DNA from 3 places in the Massilia sp. DD77 genome. Region 3 is predicted to be linked to each of the others. Evidence: predicted binding sites of a transcription regulator. Region 3 holds the regulator's gene; each other region holds the start of a gene.
What was found. The regulator FNR, encoded in region 3, switches genes on or off when oxygen is low (the NO sensors DNR and NnrR bind a similar motif). The targets are predictions, from matches to a motif close to TTGATNNNNATCAA.

Region 1 (6,194 bases), on a different contig from region 3:
TGAAGGCCATCTCGCGCGCATAGTCGATCTGGGTGAAGCGCGCCAGCTGCTGGGGCGAGAGCTCGCGCATCAGGCCGAACATGCGCATGTGGACGTCCTGCGGCGTGAGCGCATGGAAGAAGGCCACGTGCGCGGCGGCGTCTTCGGGACGAATGGGACGCAGCGTCAGCCTGCCTATCGCGCTGTCCACCTGGCGTTCCAGTTGTTCCGGATACGGCAGGATCGCCAGCCGCGCATGGCCGTCGCACCCTGCGGGAACCGGCTGCAGCCGCATGCGCGCGTCGAGGGCGATCACGCCGCCGGCGTCAGCCAGCAGCGGATTGATATCCAGTTCGGCCAGCTCGGGCAGGTCGGCCGCCAGCTGGCCCACGCGCACCAGAACGTCGCACAGGGCGTCCATGTCGGCCGGCGGCCGGCCGCGGTAGCCCGCCAGCAGGCGCGCCACGCGGGTGCGGCTGACGAGATCGGCGGCCAGCACCCGGTTCAGCGGGGGCAACCCCACCGCCTGGTCGGCCGTGACTTCGACGCTGACGCCGCCATGACCGAACAGCACGACCGGCCCGAATACCGGGTCGACACTGACGCCGACGATCAATTCCAGCGCCTGCGGCCGGCGCGCCATCGCCTGGACCGTGAAGCCGTCCACGCGCGCGTGGGGCAGCCGGGTGCGCACCCGCTCCAGCATCGCATCGAGCGCCGCGCCGAGCCCCTCCGGGCCGGCCAGGTCGAGCGCCACCCCGCCGATGTCGGACTTGTGGACGATGTCCGGCGACACGATCTTCAGGGCCACCGGATAGCCGAGGCGCCCGGCGGCGGCCAGCGCGTCCCGGCGATCAGCGACGATCTCGGTCGCCACCACGGGGATGCCGTATGCGGCCAGCAGGGCCTTGGCGGCATGCTCGCCCACGGCGCCGCCGGCGTCCATGCCCCCGGCGATGAGGGCGTCGACCTGGACGCGGGCGGCATGGCGGTCGGGCGCGCCGAGCTCGGACGGCCCGGGGGCCTGCATCAGGACGGCCTGGTTGCGCCGGTAATCCACCAGCTGCTGGAAGCCCTTGACCGCTTCCTCGGGAGTGTCGAAGACCGGCACCCCGGCCTCGATGCACAGGCGGCGGGCCTCGGCCACGCTGGGACCGCCCAGCCAGCAGCACAGGACGGGCCGCGCGGCGTCCGCGATCAGCGGCAGCAGGGTGCGGGCGATCTCGGCGCTCGGCACGATCGCCGTCGGCGCGTGGATCATCAGCACGGCATCCAGCTCGGGTGCGTCCAGCAACGCGGCCAGCGCATGGCGGTAGCGCTCCGCGGGCGCATCGCCCACGATGTCGATCGGATTGGCGTGCGACCACAAGGGCGGCAAGCCGTCGCCCAGGCGCGCCAGCGTGGCGGGCGCCAGCTGGGCCAGCACGCCGCCCGCGTCCGCCAGGGCGTCGGTCGCCATGACGCCCGGCCCGCCGCCGTTGGTGAGGATCGCCAGGCGCTCGCCGCGCGGAAGGCGGGCGCGCGCCAGCATCGCCACCGCGTCGAACAGGTCGTCCGTGGTGCGCACCCGCAGCATGCCGGCGCGGCGCAGCGCCGCGTCGTAGACCAGGTCCGATCCGGCCAGCGCGCCGGTATGGCTGAAGGCCGCGCGCGCCGCGTCCTTGCCGCGCCCGGCCTTGACGATCAGGGTCGGCTTGCCGCGCGCCGCGCCGCGCGCCGCGCTCATGAACTTGCGCGCCTGGCGCAGGCTTTCGGCATACAGCAGGATGGCGTCGGTGCCGGGATCGGCGGCCAGGTAATCGAGCAGGTCGCCGAAATCGACGTCGCTGCCGTCGCCCAGGGAGATGAAACAGGAAAAGCCGATACGCCGCGCGGCGGCCCAGTCGAGCACGGCGGTGACGAGCGCCCCCGACTGCGCCACGAAGGCCAGGCGGCCGGGGAGCGCCGCGCCCGGCGCGAAGCTGGCGTTCAGGCCAATGCCCGGCACCAGCATGCCGACGCAGTTTGGGCCGAGGATGCGCAGCAGCCAGGGTTGCGCCGCGTCCAGCATGGCTTGGCGCAGGCTGCGGCCGCCGCCGGCGTCGGCGTCCAGACCGGCGCTGATGACGATGGCTGCGCGGCAGCCGGCGGCGCCGAGTTCCCCGATCAGCGTCGGCACCGTGGACGCCGGCGTGCAGATCACGGCCAGGTCGGGGACGCCGGGCAGCTCGCCGACGCGGCTGTAGGCAGGGCGGCCGCCAACCTGGGCATGGCGCCGGTTGACCGGCCACAGCGGTCCGCGGAAGCCGCCCGCAAGGATGTTTCGCCACACGGTCGCGCCCACGCTGCCGGGCCGGTCGGAGGCGCCGATCACGGCGACCGAGCGGGGCGCAAAGAAGTGACCGAGGTTGCGAATACTCATGAGCTCTCCCTGGCCTCAGCCAAATATCGACAGCCTAGCGAAGCCCGAGAGTAAATTATTTGACGGACATCAAAATTGGAATAGAAATCGATGGTAGCGCCCGCAGTGCGAGGTTCGCTGCGCCAGTCAGTACGAATGCTCGTGGATTTGATCTCCATCAAACACAAGGCCGGGCGATATGGCGAGACTGGCTTGACATTCTTGGTCGGGACGAGGAGCAGGGCTGATGAGCTACAAGACCATCGTCGTACATGCGGACCTGTCGCGCCATGCTCCAGGGCGGATCCGGATCGCCGCCGAGCTGGCCAAGGCGCATGGTGCACACCTGATCGGCGTTGCCGCCACCGGCGTGTCGCGTGACATTTTTCCACATGGCTACCATGCGGCGCCGGACAGCCTTGAGGCAAGCTATTTCCAGCCATTGCACGACACGGCGGCGCGCGCCCTCGAACAGTTCGCCGCCATCGCCGACGAGGCAGGGGTGCCGTCGGAGGGCCGCCTGGTGTGCGACCTGGTCAGCGATGCGCTTGCCAGGCTGGGACGCTTCAGCGACCTGGTGGTCGTCAACCAGGACGATCTTGCCGAAGCCCTGACCGACACGATCGGGCGCGTTCCGGAATATGTCGTGTTTACCTGCGCCCGCCCGGTTCTGGTCGTCCCCTGCGCACCGGGGCGCCGGTCGCCGGGCGAGCACATCCTGGTGGCATGGAACGGCAGCAAGGAGGCCTCGGCCGCCCTGCGCGCCGCCGTGCCCCTGATGCAGCGCGCCACGCGCGTGACTGTCGTGTCATTCCAGATCCCCGGCGGCGCCGGCCTGTCCGATGCCGGCGAGGATGCAGACTTGATCGCCTTCCTTTCCCGCCACGCGATCCGGGTGGAGATGCTGGCGATCCGGCGCAATATCGACAATGGCCATCACCTGCTGACGCTGGCGGCACAGGACGGCTACGATCTCGTGGTCATGGGGTGCTACGGCCATACCCAGTTCCGTGAACTCTTTCTCGGCGGCGTGAGCAGGACCGTGCTCCAGGACAGCACGATTCCCCTGTTGCTCGCGCGCTGAGCCGGAACCGACCCCCCGCGCTTACGGGAATTCGCCGAACTCCGGCCGCGACGCTTCGCGCGGTACCCGCAGCAACAGTACCGGGACGGTCGAGTTCGCGAGCACGTATTGCGCGACGCTGCCGGCGAACAACCGGTTGGCGTCGTTCGGTCCGTGCGTTCCCATTACGATCAGGTCGCAACCCTGTTCTTCCGCGATCCGCACGATCTCCGGGCCCGGTACCGAGGAGAGCGGTGTTGCCCACTCGCAACTCACCCCGGCAGCGTCGGCGATGCGCCGGACGGTCTCGACGTGAGCGCGGGCAGCCTCGTGTGCGCGGAGGAACTCGGCCCGGGTGTCCGGCACGGCGGCGCCGCTGTCCGGCATGGAAAAGTGCGGTTGCGCGACCGATACCGCCACCATGCGTCCGGCGCCTGCTCGCGCGAGCAGGGCGCCCATCTGGGCTGCCTGGACTGCGATGTCGGAGCCGTCTGTCGCCACGCAAACTCTTTCGATGAACATGATGGAGGGTCCGGGAAGGTGGAATGCGTTCAGGATTACCATACTTGCTCGTGCTGTGTTTGACCGGCGTCAAGGAACTGCCAAATGGCATCTCAGGCAATTTTGATCGAGATCAAACATTTAATACGGCACTGAGTCGAAGATGGAAAAGCCTTCATTGATCGCGATCGGACGGCTCTCTCATGTGCCTTGCCATTCCCATGCAGGTTGTCGCGCTCGACGGACAAACGGCGTGCTGCGAGGCGGGCGGCGTCCGTCGTGAAGTCAGCCTCTACCTCTTGCCTCCCGGTTCGGTTGATGCCGGCGACTTCGTCATCGTGCACGTGGGTTATGCGATCCAGACAGTGGCAGCGGACGAAGCGCTGGGCACCTGGGAACTGCTGGATCGCGCTACACGCGCGCAGGGCGGGACATGATGCATGAGCTGTCTGTCTGCAGCGCGCTGCTGGACCAGGTGGCCCGGCTGGCGGCGCGGCACGGGGCAAGCGGCGTGAGCATGGTGAGCTTGCGGCTGGGACCCTTGTCCGGTATCGAGCCGGCGCTGCTGCGGGCAGCCTATCGGGAGGCGCGCCGCGGTACGCCCGCGCAGGACGCGGAACTGGCCATCGTGGAGGTTCCGCTCAGGATCGCCTGCCTGCGCTGCGGGGCAGCAGGCGACGCCGCGCTCGACAGGCTGAGCTGCGCCATCTGCGGCAGCGGGCTGACCCGGCTCCTGAGCGGCGACGAAATGCTGCTCGACAGCGTCGACCTGGTCTTCCCTGGCCAGTCAACTTAGCGCCTTGGGGGGAAACGATGTGCGAGGACTGTGGTTGCGGCATGAGCGCCGGCCATTCCGGGCCGAACTATGCACCGGTGGAAGCGCGCGGCACACGGATAGAGGTGCTGCGCGGCCTGCTGGCCGCCAACGACAGGACGGCGGCGCACAATCGCCGCCATTTCGACGCCGCTCGCGTCCTGGCAGTCAACCTGATGTCGTCGCCGGGGGCGGGGAAGACATCCCTGCTGGAGGCGAGCATCGAGGCGCTTGCCGCGGAATACGCCATCGCCGTGATCGTCGGCGACCTGGAGACGGACAACGACGCTCGCCGCATCCGCGCCAAGGGCGTCCCCGTGGTACAGATCACGACCGGCAGCGCCTGCCACCTGGACGCGGCGATGGTGCACGACGCGTGGCACCGCCTGGCGCAGGACCGGGTCGACATCCTGTTCATCGAGAACGTGGGCAACCTGGTCTGTCCCGCCAGCTTCGACCTCGGCCAGCACCATGACGTCGTCCTGCTGTCGGTCACCGAAGGCGACGACAAGCCGGCCAAGTATCCGGTCATGTTCCGGGCCGCCGACCTGCTCCTGATCAGCAAGGTGGACCTGCTGCCCTTCCTGGACGACTTCGATCAGGACAAGGCCACGCGCTCCCTGCGCCGGATCGCCAATCCAGCCCCCGTGCTGCCGCTGTCTTCCCGCAGGAGGGTCGGCATGGAGGCCTGGCTCGCCTGGCTGCGCCGCATGCATGCCGCCTTGCCGGCGGCCGTGGAACACGCCCGATGAGCGCCGACGCCATCCAGTGGCTGGCGCGCATCCGGGCCTTGCGCCTGCCGCCCCGGCTCAGGATCATGAATGTCTGCGGCGGCCACGAGCGCACGGTGAGCATGGCGGGACTGCGCAGCGTCCTGCCGCCCGAGGTCGAACTCATACCCGGACCCGGTTGCCCCGTCTGCGTGTGTCCCGAGGAAGACATCCACGACGCGGTCCGGATCGCGCTCGACGGGGAGGCGATCGTGCTCGCGTTCGGCGACATGCTGCGGGTGCCGGCCAATGTGCCGAAGGGCGAGCCGGCCTCGCTGGAGCAGGCGCGCGGCGCGGGCGCCGATGTGCGGCCGATCGCCACGCCGCTCGAGGCGGTCCGGATCGCGCGGGCGCATCCGGAGCGGGCGGTGGTGTTCTTCGCCGCCGGCTTCGAGACCACGACCGCGCCGGTGGCGGCCATGCTGCTCGCCGCGGCGCCGGCCAATCTGTTCGTGTTGCTGTCGGCACGCCGCACCTGGCCGGCCGTCGCCATGCTGCTCGACTCCGGGCAGGCGTCGTTCGACGCATTGCTGGCGCCCGGCCATGTGGCCACCGTCATGGGGACCGACGAGTGGCGTTTCGTGCCCGAACGGCATGCCATGCCGGCGGCGGTCGCCGGGTTCACGCCCGACAGCCTGCTGGCGGCCACTTATTCCGTGCTGAGGCAAGTCGTCGAGGGGCGCTGCT
Region 2 (6,194 bases), on a different contig from region 3:
CGGCGACGTCCGACAGCCAGCGCCCGATCCACAGGCCCTGGACGCCGAAGAAGACCGCATGCGGCAACAGCACCAGCGAGACCACGCCGCGAAAACCAGGCGCGCGCCATACCTCGCGCAAGGCCGGCAGCAGCGGGCCGTGCTGGCTGGCCGCGGCATCGTGGCGCGGATACAGCAGCGCCACCAGCAGGCCGGTACAGGCCACCAGCGCCGCCAGGATCACGAACAGCCCGCGCCAGTCGGTGTATTCCAGCGCCGTGCGCACCGGCATGGTGGCGGTGGCCGCGCCAAGGCCGCCGACCGCGATCAGGTAGCCGTGCACCGAGGGCAGCTTCGCAGGCGCGATCCAGGCCGACACCGCTTTCAGCGCCGCCATGAAGCAGCCGCCCAGGCCACAGCCCATGACGGCGCGCGCCAGCAGCAGCTGGACCAGGCCGGTGCCGCGCGCGAACAGCAGCGCCCCGCAGGCGGCCGCCACCATCATCGCCAGCTGTACCCGGCGCGGGCCGTAGCGGTCGAGCGCGATCCCCACCGGCAGCTGCACCAGCGCGAAGGCGAAGAAGAAGGCGCTGGTGAGCAGGCCGAGCTGGCCCGGCGTAAGCGCCAGCTCGCCGACCAGGTGCGAGGCCAGCACGGCATTGACGTTGCGCAGCAGCGAGGACAGGTAATGTCCGAGCGCGAACGGCAGGAACACGTGGAAAAATACCGCCACGCCGGACAGGCGCGGCGCGGCGGTGCTCGTCATGGTGGTACCAGGCGCCGCGGCCATGGGGGCGCGTCAGGCTGCGTCGGGTTGCGCTTCGACGCCGCGCTGGCCGCCCGGCACCAGCGGAATCACGCGCCCGCCGGGGCCGCGCAGCGGACCGCCACTTTCCATCTCGAAGAAGAAGCGGTCGCGCCCGAAGGCCGGCTTGAGGTGGTCGAGCCAGGTCGCGTCCGGATCGTAACGGGCAAAGAAGGGGCGCCGCACCCAGTCGGGATCGCGGGCTTGCAGGAACTGCAGCGCGAACAGCTTTTCGCCGTTGATGGTGACCACGCCGTCGATCACGACCTTGCCCGGGAAGGCGCTCATCGACGGCCCGCGCACGGTGCGCGACAGGCCGGACACCATCGAATAGGCTTCCTGGAAGATCTCGTGGGCGCGCGCCAGCGGCAGCGCGAAGTAGTCGCGCGGGCCGGTGTCGCGCTCGACGAACATGTAGTACGGGATCGCCCCCAGGCGCACGCCCGTGGTCCACAGCTCGGCCCAGCTTTTCGGGTCTTCGTTGATGTGGCGGATCAGGGGGCCTTGCATGCGCAGGGTGGCGCCGGTGCCGACGATGCGCTTGACCGCCTGCTGGGCGATGGGATGGCGCAGCTCCACCGCGTGGTTGTAGTGGCCCATGATCGCCAGGTTCCTGCCGGCCCGGACCACTTTCTCGAACAGGCGCATCAGGTCGTCGCTGTCCTTGTCCGAGACGAAGCGCTGCGGCCAGTAAGCCACCGACTTGGTACCGATGCGGATATTCTGGATATGCGCCAGTTCCGGGTCGAGCAGCGGCTCGAGGAATTCGCCCAGCGAGCGCGTGTTCATGATCATCGGGTCGCCGCCGGTGAGCAGGACATCGGTCACGCCGGGATGATTCTTCAGGTAGGCCACCAGCTCGGTGCATTCGCGCGCGTCGAACTTCATGTCGTCCATGCCGACGAACTGCGGCCAGCGGAAGCAGAAGGTGCAGTAGGCGTGGCAGGTCTGGCCGGCGCTGGGGAAGAACAGCACCGTTTCCTTGTACTTGTGCTGCAGGCCCCTGAGCGGCGCGTCGTTCACGCGCGGCACGTTGTGCGTCATTTGCCCCGCCGGGTGCGGGTTCATGCGCATGCGGATGCGGTGCACCAGCCGGGCGATGTCCGCCTCGTCCTTCCTGGCCAGGACCAGGTCGCGCAGCTGTTCGTATTCCGCGGCCGGCAGCATGTCGCGGTGCGGGAAGGTCAGGCGGTAGATGGGATCGTCCGGCACCTTGCTCCAGTCGATCAGCTCCTCCATCACATAGGCGTTGGTACGGAAAGGCAGCACATGCGATACCACCTGCACGGCCTCCTGCAGCTCGGGAGTGAGCCACTCCCACTGGCGCGCGGCAACGATGCTCTGGCGCGTATAGGGCTTGAACTTGACGGGCGTCGATTCTGGCGTGGTCACGGGAATTCTCCAGGAGGAAGGATGAAGAACCGCGGCAGGGTGCCGCGAAGAATCCATGGTAGGACCGCGAAACCAAAGGAAATTGCCGCTCGTCAATCAGACTGTTCCTACCAAATGGCATGGAACAAAGGTGGTGCGAGTAGGACAAACGTGCAGAATCACGGCCGCGCGCAGGGCTTCGGCGCGAGGTGCTTGAGCGAACGCAATTTGCGGTCGAAACGTGCCGGTACATTAGTGAGTGCACTTAGGAAATATCTCACTGCATCTCACGAAAGGAAGCCTCATGAAACTGACCGCCGCCGCCCTGTGCCTGGGCATGGGCCTGATGTCGACCACCGTCCTGGCCAATGAACCGACCGAGAAGGACGCCATCGCGATGTGCGAGCGTGGCGCCGCCCTCATCAAGGCCAAGGGCAAGGACGAGATGATGAAGCGCATCAACGCCAAGGATCCGGACTTCGTCCAGGGCGCGCTCTACATCGACATCCGCGACATCAAGACGGGCATCGTGCTGGCCCACCCCTACAACCCCTCGATCGTGGGCAAGGACCTGACCGACGTGCCGGATGCGAACGGCAAGAAGTACCGTCGCGAGATCATCGAACTGGCCGCGGCCAAGGGCAAGGGCTGGGTCGATTACCAGTACAAGAACCCGACCTCGGGGAAGATCGAGCCGAAGACCACCTATATCTTGCGGGTGGATGATGTGGTGCTGGAGGCGGGGATCTACAAAAAGTAAGGGTGCTGCTGGCAGCGCATCAGCTCGATGGAACTTGGATCCCGGCCTTCGCCGGGACGACGGCGATGGGAGGCGGGTGAATCATGCTGAACAAACTGCGGATCGGGCAGAAGCTGCTGCTGGCCCCGGGGATGGTGCTGGTGCTGCTGACCCTGCTGTCGGCGGCCGCGTATTACGGCATGGTGCGCCAGAACGCTTCGCTCGAGCACATGGTGCAGGTACGGGCGGCGCGCCTTCAGGCCGTGGCCGACGTGGCGGGCGACGCGCGCTTCGCGCACGCGAACATCTACCAGCTCCTGGCCTGGGTCAACGGCAGCTTCGCCAGGAACCGCCTCGACGCCCTCACCGCCGATATCCACCGCAAGCACGCGGCCATCAAGGACAAGCTGGGCAAGCTCGCCGAACTGGCCGGGACCGGCGAGCGCGCGCCGATCGACGCCTCGCTCGCCGCGCTGGCGGCCTACCGCAAGGCGGTACTGGAGACCATCGAGCTGGCCCAGGTCGACCAGTCGATCGCGACCAGTTCGATGCAGAAGGCCGAGAAGCAGTTCGTCGCCCTCGACGCCGAACTGGGACGCCTGGCGGGACGCGAAAAGCAGCTCAGCGAAGACGCCTATACCGCCGCCAAGGACGAGTTCCGCTCGCTCGGCCTGAGCATGGCGGGACTGGTGCTGCTGTCGATCGCGCTGTCGCTGGTGGTGACGGTGCTGGTGCGGCGCTCGATGCTGGCGGGGATCCGCGCCATCGCGCGCGCCGTCGGCGAGCTGGCCGAGGGCCGGCTCGATGCGCCGCCCGGCGCCAGCACCGGGCGCGACGAGATCGCCGACACCTCGCGCGCCCTCGACCACACCATCGCCCGCCTGAACGTGGCGCTGCGGAGCATCCTGGCCTCGGTGCGCTCGATCGACACCGCCTCGAAAGAGATCGCCAGCGGCAACCTCGACCTGTCCACCCGTACCGAGATGCAGGCCGGCTCGCTCGAGCAGACCGCAAGCGCCATGGAAGCGCTGACCACGGCGGTCAAGGACAACGCCAACAACGCGCGCCTGGCTTCCGGACTGGCGTCCGAGGCGGCCGAGCTGGCGGCCGACGGCGGCAAGGCCGTGGGGCGCGCGGTGAGGAGCATGGAATCGATCCAGGCCAGCTCGCGCCAGATCGTCGAGATCATCGGCGTGATCGACGGCATTTCCTTCCAGACCAATTTGCTGGCGCTGAACGCGGCGGTGGAAGCGGCGCGCGCCGGCGAGCAAGGGCGCGGCTTCGCGGTGGTGGCCGCCGAAGTACGCACCCTGGCCCAGCGCTCGGCCGCCGCAGCCAGGGAGATCAAGGCCCTGATCGCGGACTCGGTCAATATCATCGAGGGCGGCAACGCCTCGGTCAGCGAGGCCGGCGCCAGCATGGGCGACATCGTGGCCTCGGTGCGCCAGGTGAACGACATCATCGGCCGCATCAGCGTGGCCAGCACCGAGCAGGCCGAAGGCATCGCCGACGTCAACCGCGCGGTGGGACAGATGGACGGCATGACGCAGCAGAACGCGGCGCTGGTCGAACAGGCCGCCGCGGCGGCGGAAAGTCTGCACGAGCAGACGGTCAACCTGGCGAAGGCGGTGTCGATCTTCCGGATCGCGCAGGATCAGGGTGAAGTCGCGGCAGTGGAAGCGGCGCCGGTTGCGGAGGAAGACGAGGCGTTCCAGGGGGTGGGCGAACGGCGGACGCCGGGCAGTCCGATGCGGCCGAAGGCTGTGCGGGCATTGCCTGCGGCAAGGCGATCATCGTAGGGTCGGCGGGAAACCCGCCGACCCTACCTGAAAGGCCGGCTCACGAACTTCGACCCGGCCAGCCCAAACCGCCACGGCACATCCACCGCCTTCGAAATCCCGATACGCGGCCCCGCGATCAGCGGCAGCTCCCCCGGCGCCGGTAACAGTTCGAACGGCGGCGCCGACAGGGCCATGCCGTTATGCGCCCGTGTCACTCCCAGTGCCTGGCACAGCTTGCCCGGGCCCGAGCACAGCAGCCATTCGTCGTCCGCGTCGCGCCGCGCGCGCATGACGTCCAGCCCCGCCACCGGTTCCAGCGCCCGGATCAGGACCCCGGCGCCGTGCCCCGCCTCGCGGCACACGAAGTTCAGGCACCAGTGGATGCCGTAGGAACGGTAGACATAGGCATGGGCCGGCGGGCCGAACATCGAGGCGTTGCGCTCGGTCGGCCCTGAATAGGCATGCGAGGCCGGGTCCTCGCGGTCGTAGGCCTCGGTCTCGACGATGCGCCCGCCCACCCCGTCGATCAGCACGGTGACGCCGATCAGCTGGCGCGCCACGATCTCTGCTGGTGCTGAAAAATCAATTCCTGCAATTATCGAAATAGCCATGAATCGATTTTATCCCGGGTCAGCCTGACCCGGCGTTTTGGTGAAATCGACACAGGGATCGCATTGCTTTGCTGCAAGTTAAACATGGCTGGGGTATAGTGGCGGCTCCTCTGCATTTCCCAGAAGCACCAAATTTTCCCCATGAACACCGTCGCCGAGCCCATCCAGCCGATCGACCAGGTCGATGCCCTGATCAAGTCGATCCGCATTCCGCCGCGGCCCAGCCTGCTGGCCGACCTGCAGCGCGAGCTGGCCTCGGAAGACCCGTCGCCTGAAGCGATCGGCAAGATCGTGGCCAGCGATGTCGGCATGTCGGGCGCCCTGCTCAAGCTGGCCAACTCCTCGATCTATGGCGGGCGCCGCAAGGCCAAGTCGGTCGAGCAGGCCATCCTGTTCCTGGGCATCAACCAGGTGGCGGCCCTGATGACCGGCCTGCTGGCGCGCCAGGCGATTCCCGCCAATAGCGCCGCCCTGGCGACCTTCTGGGATGTTTCCTCGCGCCGTGCCGAAGCCATGGTGTTCCTGTCGCGCCGCCTGCGCGTGGGCGAGCCGGACGTGGCCCATACCTTCGGCCTGTTCTGCGATACCGGCGTGCCCTTGCTGATGGACCGTTTCCCCGACTACGCCGCCACCTACGCCGACGCCTCGCTCGAAGCGCTGCGTCCGTTCACGGCGCTGGAGGACGAGCGCCACAGCACCAGCCATGCGGCCGTCGGCTGCCTGCTTGCGCGCAACTGGGGCCTGTCTGGCGACGTCGGATGGGCCATCCTGCACCACCATGACTTCGCTGTCCTCGACGACAGCGCGACCGCGCCCGCCGTGCGCTCGCTGGTGGCCTTGTCGGTGCTGGCCGAAAGCGCCCTGTGCAGTTACCAGGGCCAGGCCGAATCCCTGGAATGGGGCAAGGG
Region 3 (6,194 bases):
CTGGTCGGTCGAGCGTGGGCGCGCTGGGCGTGGACACTGTGCAGCTCTCCTGTTAGCAAAGGTTCATGAGAAGTGTATTCCTCCCCAGCTGGAGAGCGCGCACGCTTGGCTCGTCAACGCATGCCGGCTGCCCGCATGACCAGGCGCAGCGCGAAGGCAACCAGCGCCAGGGTGGCCACGCCGCCCAGCCAGAGCGCCGCCGTCCAGGCCAGGCGGCGCATCCATTGGCGTTTGCCGGGCTTGAGGTGTTCCATCAGTGATAGCCCGCGTCGGCCTTGACCTTGCCCCGGAATACCCAGTACGACCAGGCCGTGTACATCAGGATGATGGGCAGGATGAACAGCGTGCCCACCAGCGCGAAGCCCTGGCTGCTCGGCGGCGAGGCCGCTTCCCAGATCGAGATGCTTGGCGGAACGATGTGGGGCCAGATGCTGATCGCCATGCCGCTGTAGCCCAGGAAGATCAGGGCCAGGGCCATCACGAAGGGCAGCCTGAACGGCTCCTTGCCGCGCCCGCGCCCCAGCGAACGCAGCAGCAGGAGCATGCAGGCCGCCACCAGGATCGGCACCGGCGCCAGGAACACGGTGTTCGGGAAGGTGAACCAGCGGTCGGCCACGGCCGGGTCGCGCAGCGGGGTCCAGATGCTGACCACCACGATGGCGCCCAGCAGCATCAGGGCGAAGGGACGCGCCACCTGCACCATGCGCGCATGCAGTTCGCCTTCGGTCTTCATGATCAGCCAGGTAGCCCCCAGCAGGGTATAGGCGATCATCACGCCCAGGCCGGCGACCAGGGGGAAAGGCGCGATCCAGTCGAGCGCCCCGCCGGCATAGCTGCGGCCAGAGACCGCGATGCCGTCCAGGAAGGCCCCGAGCGAGACGCCCTGGAAGAAGCTGGCGACGACCGAGCCGCCGATGAAGGCCTTGTCCCACAGGTGGCGCTCGTGCTCCTTGGCCTTGAAGCGGAACTCGAAGGCCACGCCGCGGAACACCAGGCCGATCAGCATGAAGACCAGAGGCAGGTAGAGGCCCGAGAGGATGATCGAATAGGCCACCGGGAAGGCCGCCAGCAGTCCTTCCCCGCCCAGCACCAGCCAGGTCTCGTTGCCGTCCCAGACCGGGGCCACCGTGTTCATCATGGTGTCGCGGTCGCGCTTCTTGGGAGTGAAGGGAAACAGCAGGCCGATGCCCAGGTCGAAGCCGTCCAGCAGCACGTACATGAAGACCGCGAAGAAGATGATGACGGCCCAGATGATGGAAGTATCGATGCCCATGGCTTCAGCTCCGCTCCGGACCAGCGTCCGCGCCGTCGTTGGTATTGTCGTCGTTCTGGACGTCGGCCGCCGACATCGGCCGCATCGGGGTGCGCTCCTCGCCCGGCCCGCCCTCGGGCGGCCGCGCCAGCTCGAAGTGCTGCGGCCCCTTGCGGATCATGCGCAGCACGTAGCCGGTGCCGGCCCCGAACACGAACAGGTAAGCCGCCACGAACAGCGCCAGGGTCAGGCCCAGGGCCACGGCGCCATGGGGCGAGACGGCGTCCGCCGTGCGCAGCACGCCATACACCACCCAGGGCTGGCGCCCCACCTCGGTGGTCACCCAGCCGGCCAGGATCGCCACCAGGCCCGCCGGCCCCATCCACAGGGCGAAGCGCAGGAACAGCCGGTTGGCGAACAGGCGCCCGCCGCGCCGCAGGAACAGGCTCCAGGCCCCGAGCGCGATCATCAGGAGGCCCAGCCCCACCATCAGGCGGAAGCTCCAGAACACGATCAGGGAGTTCGGCCGCTGGTCGCGCGGAAAATCCTTCAGGGCCGGGACCTGGCCGTCCAGGGTGTGGGTCAGGATGATGCTGCCCAGGTAAGGGATGCCGAGCGCGTACCGGGTGCGCTCCTCTTCCATGTCGGGAATCCCGAACAGCAGCAGCGGCACCGCCTCGCCCGGATGGTTCTGCCAGTGGCCTTCCATCGCCGCCAGCTTGGCCGGCTGGTGCTTGAGCGTGTTCAGGCCGTGGAAGTCGCCGACCACGGCCTGGACCGGCGCCACCAGCAGCAGCATCCACATCGCCATCGACATCATCTTGCGCACCGCCGGGTTGTCGCGCCCGCGCAGCAGGTGCCAGGCGGCGGAGGCGCCCACCAGCAGGGCCGTGGTGAGATAGGCGGCGATCACCATGTGCACCAGGCGGTAGGGAAAGGAGGGATTGAAAACGATCGCCAGCCAGTCGGCCGGCACCATTCGTCCGTTCTCGATGGCATAGCCTTGCGGCGTCTGCATCCAGCTGTTGGCGGCCAGGATCCAGGTGGACGAGATCAGGGTGCCGATCGCCACCATGCAGGTAGCGACGACATGCAGGGCCGGGCCGACCCGGTTCCAGCCGAACAGCATCACGCCCAGGAAACCGGCCTCCAGGAAGAAGGCGGTCAGCACTTCATAGGACAGGATCGGTCCCAGGATGCTGCCCGCGAATTCCGACAGGTAGCTCCAGTTGGTGCCGATCTGGTAGGCCATGACGATGCCCGAGACCACGCCCATGCCGAAGGTGACGGCGAAGATCTTGAGCCAGAAGTGATACAGGTCGACGAAGACCTGGCGCCCGCTGCGCAGCCAGCACAGTTCGAGCACGGCCAGGTAGCTGGCCATGCCAATTGTGATAGCCGGAAACAAAATATGGAAGGACATCGTGAAGGCGAACTGGATCCGTGCGAGATCCAGGGCGGACAGACCAAGCATGGCGTGTTCCTTCGTGGTGTCGGCGTGTTGCGAATCTAGCATGCGCGGTGGGGGCGCACGCTTGGGTAATGGCTTTTTTGCTACGGCTGTCACTGAATCTGGCGCGGTTTGCCGGCAAATCTGGGTCCCTGGGACGATTTGTCGCGTCGCATCCCCGGCCCGCCCGTCTATAATCTGAGCATCGCGCGATCCACCGGAACCCCCATGACCCAGCCCGTGTCGTTCATCACCGACCCCAGCAAGCAGCCCGTGAGCATCCAGGCCCTGAAAGCCAGCTGCTCCGCCTGCAGCATGCACCAGTTGTGCCTGCCCATGGGCCTGGAAGACGCCGACATCAACCGCCTCGACCAGATCATCGGCCGCCGCCGGCGCCTGGAAAAAGATGAACGGCTCTACCAGATGGGAGAGCCGTTCCGCAACCTGTACGCGGTGCGCTTCGGCCACTTCAAGACCTACCAGGTGAACGCGGCCGGCGAAGCCCAGATCACCGGCTTCCAGATGGCCGGCGAGCTGCTGGGCATGGACGCGATCAGCGGCAACCACCACTGCGACGCCGTGGCGCTGGAAGACAGCGAGGTCTGCGAAATTCCCTTCACGCGCCTCGAAGAGCTGTTCGGCGAAGTGCCGGCCCTGCTGCGCCACTTCCACCGCATCATGAGCCAGGAAATCACGCGCGAGCAGAACGTCATGCTACTGCTAGGCAATATGCGCGCCGAGCAGCGCTTCGCCGTCTTCCTGGTCAACCTGTCGGCCCGCTATGCGGCGCGCGGCTATTCGCCCACCAGCTTCCAGCTGCGCATGTCGCGCGAGGACATCGGCAACTACCTGGGCCTGACCATCGAGAGCGTCAGCCGGCTGCTGTCGCGCTTCAAGAAGCAGGGCTGGCTGCAGGTCGACAAGCGCGACGTCACCCTGCTCGACCCGGCCAAGCTGAAGGCGCTCGCGGCCGGCACCGACATCTGCAGCCCCATGGCCTGAACCATGGCGGCGCCGCTTCCGGTCGACCTGCACCTGCGCAGCTACGGCATGGTGCGCGAGGCGGACCGCCACGACTATGCCCAGATCGTGCTGCCGGTGGCCGGCGAGGTCGAACTCGACATCGAAGGCCGCGGCCGCAAGCTCGATCTGCTGCACGCCGCCGTGGTCGCACCCGGCGCCTGGCATTCGCAGGCTGGCGCGGCCGGCAACCAGTCCTTCATCCTCGACCTCGATCCCGGGCTGCTGCGGCAAGGTCCCTGGGAGCGCCTGCTGGAGCGCCCCTTCACCCCGATCGGCGCGGCCGCGCGCAAGCTGGTCGAGTTCATGAGCCTGGCGGCGGCCGGCGCCAAGGCGGCGCCCCAGCTGGTGCAGGGCTGGACCCCGCTGCTGCTCGATTCCCTGGCCCAGGCCCAGGCCGCCTTCCAGCCCGCCTCCAGGCTTGCCGCGCTGATGGCGCGCATCGAGCTTCAACCCGGCCTGCCCTGGACCCTGGACAGCATGGCGCACGCCGCCTCCCTCAGCGCCAGCCGCCTGCACACCCTGTTCCGCCTGGAGACTGGGCTGAGCCCCCACGAATGGCTGCTGCGCCGCCGGCTGGAAGCGGTCTGCACCCTGTTGGCCTCGACCGGGCGGCCCATCGCCGACCTCGCCCTGGAGACCGGCTTCTCCGACCAGAGCGTGCTGACCCGCGCCATGCGCAAGGCCATGGACACCACGCCCGCCGCCTACCGCAAGGCCGCACGCGAGGATACGCACAAGACGCAGTAGGCGGCGCCAAGACGCGGTCCCGGCCGCGCGGCCAGAATCTCCGCTCTCAGGAGACATTCATGGTCAAGCCAAGCACTTCGCACACCTCGCTCGGCATCGGTTCGGGCATCCTCGCCGGCGCCCTCTGGGGCCTGGTCTTTCTCGCTCCCGAACTCACCGCCGGCTTCCTGCCTTTGCAGTTGTCGGCCGGGCGCTACCTGGCCTACGGCCTGGTGGCGGCGGTCCTGATTGCGCCTTCCTGGCGGCGCCTGCTGCGCACGCTCACCTGGAAGGAATGGCGCGCCCTGCTCTGGCTCTCCTTCAGCGGGAACATCGTTTATTACGTGTTCCTGGCGACCGCCGTGCAGCAAGGCGGCGTGGCCATGCCCTCGCTGGTGATCGGCCTGCTGCCGATCGCCGTCACCCTGGTGGGCAGCCGCGACCGCCACGCGCCGCCGCTGCGCCGCCTGCTGCCTTCGCTGGCCCTAAGCGCGGCCGGGCTGGCCTGCATCAGCTGGCAGTCGCTGTCCAGCGCCGGCATCGATTCGCTGCCCGGCCTGGGCTGCGCGGTGGGCGCGCTGGTGTCCTGGACCATCTACGCGGTGAACAACAGCCGCTGGCTTGGCCGCTTGCAGGGCGTCTCGGGCCACGACTGGAACCTGGCGATGGGGGTCGTGACCGGACTGGAGGCCCTGTTGCTGGCGGTTCCCGCGTTTGCCGGGACCGACACGGGCCACAGCAGCGCGCAATGGCTGCATTTCGCGGGCGTGGTGACCAGCGTGGCGATCCTGTGCTCGATCCTGGGCAACGCCTTGTGGAACGTGGCGAGCCGCGCCCTGCCCTTGACCCTGATGGGGCAGATGATCGTGTTCGAGACGCTGTTCGCGTCGCTATACGGCTTCCTGTGGGAGGAAAGGTGGCCGACGGGGCTGGAATGGGCGGCCATGGTACTGCTGGTGGGCGGGGTGGTGGCGTGTGCGCGGGCGCATGCGCGTAGAGACGATTAAGCCAGCCGTCCACGGGCACCTCGTTATACCCGCTCGCTCAACCCGTCGTCCCTGCGAAGGCGGGGATCCAAGCTCGTTGAATCGAGCTTGAATGGAACCATGAGGCTACTCACGCAAACTTGGGTCCCCGCCTTCGCGGGGATGACGGATTAAGGGCGCGGGCCGAAACAGTGGATCAGCTATCCATGCGCCGCCTGAGCCACCAAACTGGCATCATGCCAGAGTAATCTCAACAGGAGCGAACACGGTGTGGTGGACACGAAGCTGGATGACGGTGCAGCAGGAATTCTCGGACTTGGGGAACGTGGAGGACATCACCCGCATCGTGGTGCGCCTGCTGGTGGCGCTGGTGCTGGGCGGGCTGCTCGGCTACGAGCGTGAATCGGTGGGCGCCTCCGCCGGCCTGCGTACCCACATGCTGGTCTCGCTCGGCGCCGCCCTCTTCGTGCTGATCCCGCTGCAGGCGGGGATGGGCATCCAGGACCTGTCGCGGGTCCTGCAGGGCATCGTGGCCGGCATCGGCTTCCTGGGCGCGGGCGCCATCCTCAAGCAGACCGACAAGGACGACATCAAGGGCCTGACCACCGCGGCCAGCGTCTGGCTGACCGCCGCGATCGGCATCGCGGCCGGCATGGGGCGCGAGGCGACGGCGGTGCTCAGCACCCTGTTCGCCCTCGTCGTGCTGGCGATCCTGCGCAGCACGACGAAGCCGAAGGAAGATTAGGCGACGGCCTTG

Region 1: V7778_RS13105 (universal stress protein) is a predicted target of FNR. The motif match lies at 2,528-2,541, and genes of this name have one in related genera.
Region 2: V7778_RS18005 (KamA family radical SAM protein) is a predicted target of FNR. The motif match lies at 2,259-2,272, and genes of this name have one in related genera.

The regions. Positions count from the first base shown of each region.
Region 1 covers NZ_JBAMDH010000019.1:33,837-40,030, forward strand. The annotation lists gene V7778_RS13100 (bifunctional acetate--CoA ligase family protein/GNAT family N-acetyltransferase) at 1-2,380, opposite strand, end outside; gene V7778_RS13105 (universal stress protein) at 2,607-3,443, shown strand; gene V7778_RS13110 (universal stress protein) at 3,465-3,986, opposite strand; gene V7778_RS13115 (HypC/HybG/HupF family hydrogenase formation chaperone) at 4,127-4,360, shown strand; gene V7778_RS13120 (hydrogenase maturation nickel metallochaperone HypA/HybF) at 4,360-4,719, shown strand; gene hypB (hydrogenase nickel incorporation protein HypB) at 4,761-5,489, shown strand; gene hypD (hydrogenase formation protein HypD) at 5,486-6,194, shown strand, end outside.
Region 2 covers NZ_JBAMDH010000030.1:2,716-8,909, forward strand. The annotation lists gene V7778_RS18000 (MFS transporter) at 1-745, opposite strand, end outside; gene V7778_RS18005 (KamA family radical SAM protein) at 779-2,176, opposite strand; gene V7778_RS18010 (cache domain-containing protein) at 2,460-2,915, shown strand; gene V7778_RS18015 (methyl-accepting chemotaxis protein) at 2,999-4,693, shown strand; gene V7778_RS18020 (DNA-3-methyladenine glycosylase) at 4,717-5,286, opposite strand; gene V7778_RS18025 (HDOD domain-containing protein) at 5,428-6,194, shown strand, end outside.
Region 3 covers NZ_JBAMDH010000009.1:91,570-97,763, reverse strand. The annotation lists gene V7778_RS07070 (TorD/DmsD family molecular chaperone) at 1-37, opposite strand, end outside; gene V7778_RS07065 (DUF2474 domain-containing protein) at 114-254, opposite strand; gene cydB (cytochrome d ubiquinol oxidase subunit II) at 254-1,273, opposite strand; gene V7778_RS07055 (cytochrome ubiquinol oxidase subunit I) at 1,278-2,726, opposite strand; gene fnr (fumarate/nitrate reduction transcriptional regulator Fnr) at 2,931-3,704, shown strand; gene V7778_RS07045 (helix-turn-helix transcriptional regulator) at 3,708-4,472, shown strand; gene V7778_RS07040 (DMT family transporter) at 4,532-5,458, shown strand; gene V7778_RS07035 (MgtC/SapB family protein) at 5,727-6,182, shown strand; gene V7778_RS07030 (alanine/glycine:cation symporter family protein) at 6,179-6,194, opposite strand, start outside.